Regions from separate parts of the Streptomyces sp. P9-A2 genome, predicted to be linked through region 3. Evidence: riboswitches for the same ligand, from Rfam matches in the RefSeq annotation. Region 3 holds a riboswitch; each other region holds the start of a gene.

Region 1 (4,443 bases), 980 kb from region 3:
TGCGTTCGCCGAGGCCTCGGGCGCGGGCGCCGCGTACCGGGTCCTCGGCGAGGGCGTCGCCGACGCCCTGGCGGACGTAGAGCGTGAACCAGGGCAGCTGGGAGACGGCGAGGACGCCGGCGGGCAGGATCAGGTGGCCGGTGACCTGTCCGGCGGTGACGTGTTCGCTGCCGGTGTCGGTGAGGCCGCCGGCCGGGAGGACGTCGAGTTGGAGGGCGAAGAGCCAGACGGCGAGCAGGGCGAGCCAGAAGACGGGCGCGGCTTCCAGGGAGTACGAGAGGGAGGTGACCGTGCGGTCGAGGAGGGAGCCGGGGCGGCGGGCGGCGAGCACGCCGAGCAGCGTGCCGAGCAGGACCGCGACGGCGAAGGCGACGGCGCACAGCAGCGTGGACCACATGATCCGCTCACCGATCGCGTCGGCGACCGGTTGGCGCAGCACGCTGGACTGGCCGAGGTCGCCGGTGACGGCGGAGGTCAGCCACTCCCACCACTGGACGGCGAAGGGGCGGTCCACGCCGAGGTTGTCCCGGAGCCGGTCCAGGGTCTCCTGGTCGGCGCCGAGCGCGGCGGTGCCGGCGTACGCCTTGACGGGGTCGAAGGGGGAGGCGGCGGCGATGGCGAACACGCCGAAGGTGACGACGAGCAGGACGGGCACGGCGAGCAGGGCCCGCCGTGCCACGAGGCGGGCCATCGCCGCCCAGGGCAGGGGGGTCACTTCTTGGGCTGCCAGTCCTCGGCGTTCCACCAGGGGCCGCTGGCGAAGCCGTGCTCGTGCGGTTCGACCTGGGTGGTGAGGCCCTCCCAGCGGTCGGCGAGGACGTAGAGGTGATCGATGTGGGTGAGGAAGGTGTAGCCGGGGTTCTTGACGAGCTCGCGCTGGAGGTCGTCGTAGGCGGCCTTGCGGTCCTCGGGGTCCTGGCTGCGGCGGCCGGTGTCGAGGGCCTTGTCGACGGCGGGGTTGTCGTAGCGGGCCATGTTGTTGAAGCCGTCGCCGGCGAGGGAGGAGTGCAGCAGGGTGTAGAGGCCGAAGTCGGGGTCGCCGGTGCTGCCGAAGCCGGCGAGGACGGCGTCCTCGCCCATCCGGGGTTCGATGACCTCCCAGGTGGCGCCCTCGACCTTGACGTCGATGCCGGCCTTCTTGGCGTCGGAGGCGTAGGCGAGGGCGTGGTCCTGGCGGACCTTGTCGCCGGAGGGGTAGTAGAGGGTGAAGGCGGCCCGGACACCGTCCTTGGCGCGGACGCCGTCCTTGCCGGCCTTCCAGCCGTCGCGGTCGAGGATCTTCTGGGCCTCGGCGAGGTTCTGGGGCCGTTCGACGTCCTTGGTGTACCAGGGGTCGTCCAGGGGCAGCGGGCCGTAGGCGGGGCGGCCGGCTCCGTCGAGGATCTTGTCGACCATGGCCCGGCGGTCCACGGCGAGGTCGAGGGCGCGGCGGACGGCGGTGTCGCCGGTGACCTTGTTCGCGGTGGGGAGGGTGACGGCGCGGAAGTCGTAGGTGGTGGCCTGGTACGTGGTGCGGCCGTCGTCGTTCTTGAAGGTGGCGGCGAGGTTGGGCGGGAGGGTCGCGCCGTCGAGGTCGCCGGAGCGCAGCCGGGTGGCTCGGACGTCGTCGTCGGCGATGACCGCCATGGTGAGCTTCTTCACCTTCGGGGCGCCGTCCCAGTAGTCCGGGTTCGCCTTGAAGGTCAGCTTCTCGCCCTTGCTCCAGCCGGTGAGGACGTACGGTCCGGTGCCGACCGGCTCGGTGTTGAAGGAGCCGGTGTTGGGGTCCTGCCCGGCGGTGAGGTGCTCGGGGACGATGGGCAGGACGGTGCGGGCGGCGAAGGCCGCGTACGGGTACTTGAGGGTGAAGACGACCTTGTCGTCGCCGTCCGCGCGGACCTTTTCGACGGCGTCCAGTTCGCTCTTGGCGGTGTTGTTGGTCTTGTCGTCGAGCACCGTCTCGTACGTGTGGACCACGTCCTCGGCGGTGAGGGGTTCGCCGTCGCTGAACGTCACGCCGGAACGCAGGGTGTAGGTGTAGGTGCGGCCGTCGTCGCCGATCTCGGGCAGGGCCTTCGCCAGCGCGGGCTTCAGCCTCAGGTCGGCGTCGCGGGCGAGCAGCCCGTCGAAGATCTTGGAGTTGCCGTCCTTGCCGTAGCCGAGCAGAGGGCTCAGGGTGTCGGGTTCGGAGGGGACCCCGATCACCACGGACTCGGCGGACCCGCCACCGCCCGCACCGGCGTCCGTGCCGCCTGTAGGCGCCGAGCAGGCGGCGACCACCGCGATCGCGACGGCCGTGGTGGCCGCGCCGGTGGTGCGCCGTATTCGTCGGGTCGTCATCGATCCTCACACCTCTACTGACCAGAATTCGTTGTTGCATACTAATTGCAGCAAGGTTCTGCCCAGGGACCCGGCCCCTCATGCCGGCGTCTCGGCGACAGTGGCCGTCCGGCGGGCCGCGAGGGGGCGGCCGCCGCACCACCTGCGTACATCCGCGCGCACCTGCTGTCAGGACCGCAGGTGCGCGCCGGGACACGAGCTGCGGAACGCCGTCCGCGCGCCCCCGGCACCCGCTTGTCACCAGGACGGATCCGGGTCTACTGTCGCCACGCCTTGGTGAACGGGAAATCCGGTGCGATACCGGTGCGGCCCTCGCCACTGTGATCGGGAAGTCCGGCTCCGGCCCCTGGTCCTGTCCCTCGACAGGACCGACGGGCAGCCACTGGGTCCACTTGGGGCCTGTCGTCACATTCCTGTCGTCCGCCCGGAGGGCGGGCCGGGCGGCGTCAGGTGCGTGCTCTCGGTGTGCCGGGTGCACGCCCACGTACTGGTTGTACGTGGGCGTGCACCCGGTGCGGCGAGAGTGCGTGCATGGCGTCGCCCGGCAGGCAGGAATGTGACGACAGGCCCCAGGACCCGGGAAGGCGGAGCACGGGCGGTGGTACCCGTCAGCCAGGAGACCGGCCAAGGCGCGTCAACCATCCACGAGGTGCTGGAGAGGGTCTGCTGAACCATGCACATTGCCGAAGGTTTTCTGCCACCGGTGCACGCGGTCGCCTGGGGCGCCGCGGCGGCGCCGTTCGTCGTCCACGGTGCCCGGTCACTCGTCCGTGAAGTCAGGGAACATCCCGAGAGCACGCTGCTGCTCGGCGCCTCGGGAGCGTTCACCTTCGTTCTGTCCGCGCTGAAACTGCCGTCGGTGACCGGGAGTTGCTCCCATCCCACCGGCACCGGGCTGGGCGCCATCCTGTTCCGGCCGCCGATCATGGCGGTGCTGGGCACCATCACCCTGCTGTTCCAGGCCCTGTTGCTGGCCCACGGCGGGCTGACCACGCTGGGCGCCAACGTCTTCTCGATGGCGATCGTCGGGCCATGGGCGGGGTACGGCGTGTACCGGCTGGCGCGGCGGTCCGGAGTGCCGCTGATGGCGGCGGTGTTCTGCGGCGCGTTCGTCGCCGACCTGTCCACGTACTGCGTCACCAGCGTGCAGCTGGCGCTCGCCTTCCCCGACCCGGGGAGCGGGTTCCCGGGCGCACTCGGGAAGTTCGGCTCCATCTTCGCCCTCACCCAGATCCCGCTGGCGGTGAGCGAGGGACTGCTGACCGTACTGGTGATGCGCCTGCTGGTGCAGTCCAGCAGGGGCGAACTGACACGTCTCGGCGTGCTGTTGACCGGTAAGCGGGCCGCTTCGGCGACGGCGGGGACGGAAACGCCGGAAACGGGAACGGAGCCGGAGACGAAGCCGGAGACGAAGCCGGAGACAGAGACGAAGCAGACGGCGGGTACGACGGGGACGACCGGTACCGGGACGGTGGCTCGATGACCAGGAACGCGAAGATCAACGCCCTGCTGCTGCTCGCCGTGGCCGCGCTCGCGGTGCTGCCGCTGGCGCTCGGGCTCGGCGACCACAAGGAGGAGCCGTTCGCCGGTGCTGACGGCGAGGCGGAGACCGCCATCACCGAGCTCGAACCGGACTACGAGCCGTGGTTCTCGCCGCTGTACGAACCTCCGTCCGGTGAGATCGAGTCGGGGCTCTTCGCCCTCCAGGCCGCCGTCGGCGCGGGTGTCCTGGCGTACTACTTCGGGGTGCGGCGCGGGCGCCGGCAGGGTGCGGAACAAGCGCGGCGGCAGCAGCCGGTGCCCGGCACCGGACCGGACACCGGACCGGACACCGAATCGGACGCCGACTCCGACGCCGCCTCGGGCCGCCCCGGCGAGGCGGTCTCCCCCGGTCCCCGGTCCTGATCCCGCGTGCTGCCGATCGACGCGGCGGCGCACAGCAGTCGCTGGCGCCGCCGTCATCCCGTGGACAAGGCCGTGCTCGGGCTGGGGCTCACCGTGCTCGCGGTCTCCCTGCCCCCGTGGCCGGGCGCGGCCCTGGTGCTGGTGACCGCGCTCGTGGTGCTGCTGGGCCCGGCGGGGGTGCCGGGCCGGCGGCTGTGGCGTGCCTACCGGGTGCCGCTG
Region 2 (4,443 bases), 2.4 Mb from region 3:
CCGAGCGGGGCGCCCGCACGGGCGGCGGCCGCGTTGGCGGCGGTCACCCCCGGCAGTACCCGTACCGGCACGTTCGTGTACTCCTGGGCCGAGGCGGCCTCCAGTACGGCCGTGGCCATGGCGAAGACACCGGGGTCGCCGCCGGACACGACGGCCACCCTGCGTCCCTGCAGAGCGAGTTGCAGCGCGAACTCGGCGCGCTCGGCCTCGACCCGGTTGTCCGAGCCGTGGCGCTGCTGGCCGGCCCGTACGGGCACCCGGTCCAGGTAGGTGGTGTAGCCGACCAGGTCGTCGGCGGCGGCGAGGGCCCCGCGCGACTCGGGCGTCAGCCACAGCGGCCCGGCCGGCCCGGTGCCGACCACGACGACCTCACCGACGGAGCCCGGCTTCCGCGCGGGGCGTTCGGCGTCGGCCTGGCTCGGCAGCACGGCCACCGAGAAGTACGGCACGGAGTCGGCCTCCACCTCGGCGAGTCCGGCAAGGCGTTCCCCGGCCATGGTGGCCCGCTCGACGTACCGGGCCGCCTCCAGTCGCCCCGCACGCTCCATCGCCCGGCGCACCTTGGGGAAGGTGCGCCCCAGCTTCATCACCACGGCCGCGTCCGTCGCGGCGAGCCGGGCGGCCAGCTCCTCCTCGGGCAGCGTGCCCGGCAGGATGGTCAGCACCTCCTCGCCCTCGGCGAGCGGAGTACCCAGGCGGGCCGCGGCGGCGGACACCGACGTGACACCGGGGATCACCTCGGTGTCGTAGCGGTCCGCGAGCCGCTTGTGCATGTGCATGTAGGAGCCGTAGAAGAGCGGGTCGCCCTCGGCGAGGACGGCGACCGTCCGGCCCGCGTCCAGATGGACGGCGAGCCGGGCCGACGCCTCGGCGTAGAAGTCGTCGATGGCGCCCTGGTAACCGCCGGGATGGTCGGTGGTCTCGGTGGTGACGGGGTAGACCAGCGGTTCCTCGACGTGGTCGGCCCGTATGTGCTTCGCCGCGATGGAGCGGGCGATGGACCGGCCGTGGCGGGCGCTGTGGTAGGCGATCACGTCCGCCTCGGCGATGGCCTCGACGGCCCGTACGGTCATCAGGGACGGGTCTCCGGGGCCGAGCCCGACCCCGTACAGCTTGCCGCTCATTCTTCCTCGCTCGCGATCGCGTTGAGAGCGGCGGCGGCGATGGCGCTGCCTCCGCGACGGCCTCGGACGACCAGGTGTTCCAGGCCCGAGGGGTGGGCGGCCAGGGCGTCCTTGGACTCGGCCGCGCCGATGAAGCCGACGGGTACGCCGATGACGGCGGCCGGCCTCGGCGCCCCCTCCTCGATCATCTCCAGGAGGCGGAAGAGCGCGGTGGGCGCGTTGCCGACGGCGACCACGGCGCCCTCCAGGCGGTCGCGCCACAGCTCCAGCGCGGCGGCGCTGCGCGTGGTGCCGAGTTTCGCCGCCAGCTCCGGCACGGCCGGGTCGGAGAGGGTGCACAGGACGTCGTTGCCTGCGGGCAGCCGCTTGCGGGTCACGCCGCTGGCCACCATCTGCACGTCGCAGAGGATCGGAGCCCCGCCGCGCAGGGCCTCGCGTGCGCGGGCCACCACACCGGGGGTGTGACCGATGTCGCGGACGAGGTCGACCATTCCGCAGGCGTGGATCATCCGGACCGCGACCTGGCTGACGTCGGCGGGCAGGGCCGCGAGGTCCGCCTCCGCGCGGATGGTGGCGAAGGACCGGCGGTAGATGGCCGCCCCGTCCTTCTCGTAGTCGTAGGGGGTCACGATGCTCTTCTCGCTGCTCTCGGTCGTCGTACGGCTCATGAGGTGAGGGCCGCCAGTGCGGCGGCGAGGTGGGAGGGATCGTCCAGGGCGGTGGTGTGCGCCGGCCGCTCCTGGGCGACCATGCCGATCCGGTAGCCGCCCTCCGGGGCGGCGACCACGTCGATCCGGTCACCCCGGGGGTGGCCGCAGCGCCGCTCGCAGCCGGACCAGTACAACGGCAGGGGGGAGCGGCCCGCATCGGCGAGGGCGGCGGTCGCGTCCGCCCGCACGTCGGAACGCGACTTTGCGCACCCCGGCCGGCCGATGCAGGCACCGACGCGCAGCCAGGGGGAGGAGGCGTCGGTGACCAGGCCGGTGCCGGCGAGACGGGCCAGTGCGCCGGCCGCTGCCGTCGCGTTCGTTCCGGGGGCGGGGACGACGATGCCGCGCCACGGTGTCAGGCGCAGTTCGCCCGCCCGGACTTCGGCGGCCACCCGGGTCACGGTCCGCCACTGACGGGACGTGAGACGGCCCAGGGGTACATGGACGGACAGGGCCGCCCCGATCACCCCCGGCGGCGGTCCCTCCGCCGTGGCGCGGTCATTTGCGGCGCGGTCGTTCGGCGCCGGAACGCAGCCGATGCCGGCGTCGGTCAGGCGGAGCCGGACCGCACGCGTCAACTCGCCTGATTGGAGGCCCAGTTCGTCGACCCGCCAGACCTGCCTCCCTGTCTCCCGCAGCACGTCGAGGAACGCCTCGGCGGCGAGCAGCGCGGCCCCGGGCGCCGCGTCCCCGGACACCCGCAGCGCCCCGTCCGCCGAGCCGACGGCGAGCAGGGCGTCGCCGTCACCGAGCGCACGCACGGTCACATCGGCGCCGAGCCCGGCGACATCGCCGCGCCCGTCGTCGAGCGCGAACAGGAACCGCCCCGACAGTGCCCGCGCCGCCTCGCTCGCGCACAGCGACGCGTCCAGGGCCGACAGCCACGGCCGCACCTCCCGGGCACTCCGCCCGTCGAGACCGGACAGCGGGGAGGCGACGATGTTGCGGGCCCGTTCGTGCCCGTGCGACGGGAGCAGTCCGGCCGCGTCCAGCAGCCCGGCGAGCCGGGTACCGCAGTCGTCGCGCAGTCCACGCACCTGCACATTGCCACGCGAGGTCAGATGCAGTTCGCCGTCGCCCAGTCGGTCGGCCGCGTCCGCGAGCGCCTCGGCCTGCGGCACGGTGAGCACCCCGCCGGGCACCCGGACCCGGGCCAGCGCGCCGTCGTCGGCCGTGTGCAGCCGCAACGACCCCGGACAGGCGTCACCGCGGTCCCGGGAGACCGCTGTGGCCTGGGACGACGAGGGGAGGGGAGCCGTGGACATGGCGGCGAGCATACAGATCGGCACCCCGCCTCCAAGTTCTGCCCTCTTGCCCCGACCCTTACTATGTCTCTTGGCGGATCATCGGATCCGTCATCGCCATGACGGCGACATGGAGGAAGCCCGGTGCGAATCCGGCGCGGTCCCGCCACTGTGAGTCCGACCCCCACGAGGCCGGACGAGCCAGGAACTCCAGCCGTCTTGTACCACCCGGGGCGCGGATCCCGAGGAAGGCCGGCCGACGCATGCCGCATTCGTCCAGGGAGCGCTCGACGCACCCCAACATCCTGCTCCTGTCGACGTCCGACACGGATCTGCTCAGCGCCCGAGCGGCCGACGGCCCGGTGCCCTACCGCTTCGCCAACCCCTCCCGCCTCCCGCTCGACGACCTGCCCGCGCTCCTCGAGGGCGTCGGCCTGGTCGTCGTACGTCTCCTCGGCGGACTGCGCGCCTGGGAGGAGGGCCTCGACCTGCTGCTCGCCGACGGCCGCCCGGTCGTCGTCCTCAGCGGTGAACAGGCCCCCGACGCCCAGCTGATGGCCGCCTCCACGGTCCCCGTCGGCCTCGCCGCCGAGGCGCACGCCTATCTCGCCCACGGCGGACCCGACAACCTCGAGCAGCTCGCCCGCTTCCTGTCCGACACGGTCCTGCTCACCGGCCACGGCTTCGAGCCGCCCGCGCCCGCGCCCACCTGGGGCCCGCTGGAACGCACACCCCGCGAGGGCACCGACGGCCCGACCGTCGCCGTGCTCTACTACCGCGCCCACCACATGAGCGGCAACACCGCCTTCGTCCACGCCCTGTGCGACGCCGTGGAGAACGCGGGCGGGCGGCCCCTGCCGCTGTACGTGGCTTCCCTGCGCGCCCCCGAATCCGAACTGATCGACGAGCTGCGCGCGGCGGACGTCATCGTCACGACCGTCCTCGCGGCCGGCGGCACCAAGCCCGCCGAGGCGTCCGCCGGTGGCGACGACGAGTCCTGGGACGCGGGCGCGCTCACCACCCTGGACGTACCGATCCTCCAGGCCCTGTGCCTGACCGGCTCCCGCACCGCCTGGGAGGAGAGCGACGAGGGCGTCTCCCCGCTGGACGCCGCGAGCCAGATCGCCGTGCCCGAATTCGACGGCCGCCTGATCACCGTGCCGTTCTCCTTCAAGGAGATCGACGCCGACGGCCTCCCGGCCTACGTCGCCGACCCCGAGCGCGCCGCCCGCGTGGCCGGCATCGCCGTGCGCCACGCCCGCCTGCGGCACATCCCGGCCGCCGACAAGCGCCTGGCCCTCGTCCTGTCCGCCTATCCGACCAAGCACTCCCGCATCGGCAACGCGGTCGGCCTGGACACCCCCG
Region 3 (4,443 bases):
GCCGAGGTACCGGTCGCCGTGGAGGGGACCGGGTCGCTTTACCGGGCGGCGGACGGCACGGCGGCGGAGGCGGACGGCACAGCGGAGGCGAACGACGCGCGGAGAGTGCCGGTCGGGGTGACGCTCGTACCGCGCGGCGGGCCGACGGCCGACATCGCCGGACCCGGCGAGGCGGAGATCCGGATGCTCGCGGTCACCCGCGCCGCCCGGCGCCGGGGTGTCGGGGAGGCGCTCGTCCGCGCCTGTGCCGACCGGGCACGGGCCACGGAGGGGTGCGTACGGATCGTGCTGCCGACCCGGCGGACGATGCGTGCGGCCCACCGCGTCTACGAGCGTCTCGGTTTCGTCCGCTCTCCCGGGCGGCACCGGAACCCTGTTCCGCATCTGGACGACATCACGCTGCTCACCTACGAGCTGACGCTCTGACACCACGCCGACTCTACGCCGCAGCACCCACCGAGACACAAGATATGGGCATGCCGAAAGCACCCGGCACAAGATGTATGCTCATGCTCGCTGTCGCCGCAGGGGAATCCGGTGCGAATCCGGAACTGTCCCGCAACGGTGTACTTGTGCGTGTTCGCGTTTTCCGCGTGCCCGCACGGGCTTCAGTCCGAGGACCTGCCGACAGTGCGCCCGGCCGTCCGGCCCGGGTGTCTGACGTCCGGGCCTCGCGGAATGGGCCGGTGGACGCGAGGCCCGTTCGCGTGCCCGTGTGCTGCCCCCTGCCCTCGCCGAGGCCCCGTGCCGAGCGAGGGAGAGCCCCACGTGACCATCGCGCCAGCCGATCCTGCTTCAGCGGTCGCCGTGACCGACATGAGCGACGCGAACGACGGCCCCGGTGCCGCGCTGCTGCGGACCCTGACCGGGCTGACCGCCGACCTCCCCGCCGCCGACCCCGGCCGGGTCGCCGCCGCCGCGCTGCGCGGCCGGTCCGCCCGTGCGGACGAGGCCGAACTGCGGGAGCTGGCCACCGAGGCGGCGGCCGGGCTCATCTCCGAGGACCCCGTCTACTCCCGGCTCGCCGCCCGGCTGCTGACCCTCGGCCTCCACGCCGAGGCCGCCTCGCAGGGTGTCACGTCGTTCACCTCGTCGATCGCCGCCGGGCACCGCGAGGGCCTCATCGCGGACCGGACCGCCGAGTTCGTCCGGCTGCACCCGGACCGTCTGGACGCGCTGATCGACCCCCGCGCGGACGACCGCTTCGGCTACTTCGGGCTGCGCACCCTGTACAGCCGCTATCTGCTGCGGCATCCGGTCACCCGCAAGGTCCTCGAGGCGCCGCAGCACTTCCTGCTGCGGGTCGCCGCCGGTCTCGCCGAGGACGGCACCCCCCGCTCGGTGGACGAGGTCGCCGCGCTGTACGGCCTGATGAGCCGCCTGGAGTACCTGCCCTCCTCCCCCACCCTGTTCAACTCCGGTACCCGGCACCCCCAGATGTCCTCCTGCTACCTCCTCGACTCCCCCAAGGACGAGCTGGACTCCCTCTACGACCGCTACCACCAGGTGGCCCGCCTCTCCAAGCACGCCGGCGGCATCGGCCTGGCCTACTCCCGCATCCGCTCCCGGGGCTCGCTGATCCGCGGCACCAACGGGCACTCCAACGGCATCGTCCCGTTCCTGAAGACCCTGGACGCCTCCGTCGCCGCCGTGAACCAGGGCGGCCGGCGCAAGGGCGCGGCGGCGGTCTACCTGGAGACCTGGCACTCGGACATCGAGGAGTTCCTGGAGCTGCGTGACAACACCGGTGAGGACGCCCGCCGTACGCACAACCTGAACCTCGCGCACTGGGTGCCGGACGAGTTCATGCGCCGGGTCGACACCGACGCCGTCTGGTCTCTGTTCTCCCCGTCCGACGTCCCGGACCTGGTCGACCTGTGGGGCGAGGAGTTCGACGCGGCCTACCGGGCCGCCGAGGCCGCGGGCCTGGCGCGCAAGACGATCCCCGCCCGGGAACTGTACGGGCGCATGATGCGGACCCTCGCCCAGACCGGCAACGGCTGGATGACGTTCAAGGACGCCGCCAACCGCACCGCCAACCAGACCGCCGAGCCCGGCCACGTCGTCCACTCCTCCAACCTGTGCACGGAGATCCTCGAGGTCACCAGCGACGGGGAGACAGCGGTGTGCAACCTGGGCTCGGTCAACCTCGGCGCGCTCGTCGACCCGGCGGCCGGTGACCTGGACTGGGAGCGGCTGGACGAGACCGTGCGCACGGCCGTCACCTTCCTCGACCGGGTCGTGGACATCAACTTCTACCCGACCGAGCAGGCGGGCCGTTCCAACGCGCGCTGGCGCCCGGTGGGGCTGGGGGTGATGGGCCTCCAGGACGTCTTCTTCGCCCTGCGCCTGCCCTTCGACTCCCCCGGGGCCCGGCGGCTCTCCACCCGGATCGCCGAGCGCGTCATGCTCGCCGCGTACGAGACCTCCGCCGACCTCGCCGCGCGCCCCCGAACGCCCGCGACGGACTCCGAGGCGGACTCCGGGGCGGGCTCCGGAGCAGCGGGGACTCCCGTCGGCCCCCTGCCGGCCTGGGAGCTGACGCGCGCCGCCCGGGGCGTGCTGCACCCCGACCACTACGACACCGAACTCGTCTGGCCCGAGCGCTGGGCGGCGCTGCGCGAACGTATCGCCTCCGTCGGCATGCGCAACTCGCTGCTGCTGGCGATCGCGCCGACCGCCACCATCGCGTCCATCGCCGGCGTGTACGAGTGCATCGAGCCGCAGGTGTCCAACCTGTTCAAGCGCGAGACGCTGTCCGGCGAGTTCCTCCAGGTCAACTCGTATCTGGTGAACGACCTGAAGCGGCTGGGCGTGTGGGACGCGCGGACCCGCGAGGCGCTGCGCGAGGCGGGCGGCTCGGTGCAGGACTTCACCTGGATCCCCGAGGAGGTGCGCGGCCTGTACCGCACCGCGTGGGAGGTACCGCAGCGCGCCCTGATCGACATGGCCGCCGACCGCACCCCGTTCCTGGACCAGTCGCAGTCGCTGAACCTGTTCATGGAGACGCCGACCATCGGCAAGCTCTCCTCGATGTACGCCTACGCCTGGAAGCGGGGCCTGAAGACCACGTACTACCTGCGCTCCCGGCCGGCGACCCGCATCGCCCGCGCGGCCCAGGCGCAGACCGCTGCCGCCACCGGCCCCGTCCCCACCCCTGTCCCCACCCCGCAGTCGGCCGCCGACCCCGAAGCCGTCGCCTGCTCCCTTGAGAACCCCGAGTCCTGCGAGGCCTGCCAGTAATGACCACCGCACCCCGTACCCGGAACCTGCTCGACCCGGGCTTCGAACTCACCCTGCGCCCCATGCGGTACCCCGACTTCTACGAGCGCTACCGGGACGCGATCAAGAACACCTGGACCGTGGAGGAGGTCGACCTCCACTCGGACGTCACCGACCTCGCGAAGATGAGCCCCGCCGAACAGCACCTGATCGGCCGTCTGGTGGCCTTCTTCGCCACCGGCGACTCGATCGTGGCCAACAACCTGGTGCTCACCCTCTACAAGCACATCAACTCCCCGGAGGCGCGGCTGTACCTGTCGCGGCAGCTCTTCGAGGAGGCGGTGCACGTCCAGTTCTATCTGACCCTGCTGGACACCTACCTGCCCGATCCGGAGGACCGGACGGCCGCGTTCGCGGCGGTGGAGAACATCCCGTCCATCCGGGAGAAGGCCGAGTTCTGCTTCAGGTGGATGGACTCGGTGGAGAAGCTCGACCGGCTGGAGACGCGGGCCGACCGCCGCCGCTTCCTCCTCAACCTGATCTGCTTCGCCGCGTGCATCGAGGGCCTGTTCTTCTACGGGGCGTTCGCCTACGTGTACTGGTTCCGCAGCCGGGGCCTGCTGCACGGTCTCGCGACCGGCACCAACTGGGTGTTCCGGGACGAGACGATGCACATGTCCTTCGCCTTCGACGTGGTCGACACCGTCCGTAAGGAGGAGCCGGACCTGTTCGACGACGAGCTTCAGCAGCAGGTGACGGACATGCTGCGCGAGGCGGTCGAGGCGGAGCTGCAGTTCGGGCGCGACCTGTGCGGTGACGGGCTGCCGGGCATGAACACCGAGTCGATGCGGCAGTACCTGGAGTGCGTGGCCGACCAGCGGCTCACCCGGCTGGGCTTCGCCCCGGTGTACGGCTCGGACAACCCGTTCTCGTTCATGGAGCTCCAGGGGGTCCAGGAGCTGACGAACTTCTTCGAGCGGCGTCCGTCCGCGTACCAGGTCGCCGTGGAGGGCACGGTCGACCTGGACGAGGAGTTCTAGACCCAATGCCGGTGACTTTGCAGTCTTCCAGAGCCCGTCAGTGAGGACATCACCGCAGGTCAAAGGCTTGCGCGTGCCGTTAAGTCAGCGGCATTGGCTCTAAACCCGGTCCGGCCCGGGAGGTCTCTTCTCCCCGGGCCGGCCGCCGGGTGCGGCCCCGCCGGTTCCCGTACCTCACGCC

Evidence for each region. A riboswitch is a leader RNA that binds a small molecule or an ion and turns the genes downstream of it on or off. The one in region 3 is predicted to bind cobalamin.
Region 1: it holds a riboswitch for cobalamin, as region 3 does, so the genes downstream of both, V4Y04_RS29280 (energy-coupling factor ABC transporter permease) here and V4Y04_RS25015 (ribonucleoside-diphosphate reductase subunit alpha) in region 3, are expected to answer to the same signal.
Region 2: it holds a riboswitch for cobalamin, as region 3 does, so the genes downstream of both, cobN (cobaltochelatase subunit CobN) here and V4Y04_RS25015 (ribonucleoside-diphosphate reductase subunit alpha) in region 3, are expected to answer to the same signal.

The regions. Positions count from the first base shown of each region.
Region 1 is NZ_JAZIFX010000001.1:6,450,243-6,454,685, reverse strand. Features, by position in the region: gene V4Y04_RS29290 (ABC transporter permease) at 1-691, opposite strand, end outside; gene V4Y04_RS29285 (ABC transporter substrate-binding protein) at 712-2,319, opposite strand; cobalamin riboswitch at 2,563-2,711, shown strand; gene V4Y04_RS29280 (energy-coupling factor ABC transporter permease) at 2,993-3,802, shown strand; gene V4Y04_RS29275 (energy-coupling factor ABC transporter substrate-binding protein) at 3,799-4,224, shown strand; gene cbiQ (cobalt ECF transporter T component CbiQ) at 4,231-4,443, shown strand, end outside.
Region 2 is NZ_JAZIFX010000001.1:7,900,792-7,905,234, forward strand. Features, by position in the region: gene V4Y04_RS35420 (precorrin-2 C(20)-methyltransferase) at 1-1,124, opposite strand, end outside; gene V4Y04_RS35425 (precorrin-8X methylmutase) at 1,121-1,792, opposite strand; gene cobG (precorrin-3B synthase) at 1,789-3,111, opposite strand; cobalamin riboswitch at 3,166-3,307, shown strand; gene cobN (cobaltochelatase subunit CobN) at 3,342-4,443, shown strand, end outside.
Region 3 is NZ_JAZIFX010000001.1:5,472,454-5,476,896, reverse strand. Features, by position in the region: gene V4Y04_RS25020 (GNAT family N-acetyltransferase) at 1-426, shown strand, start outside; cobalamin riboswitch at 504-643, shown strand; gene V4Y04_RS25015 (ribonucleoside-diphosphate reductase subunit alpha) at 769-3,243, shown strand; gene V4Y04_RS25010 (ribonucleotide-diphosphate reductase subunit beta) at 3,243-4,262, shown strand; gene V4Y04_RS25005 (hypothetical protein) at 4,437-4,443, opposite strand, start outside.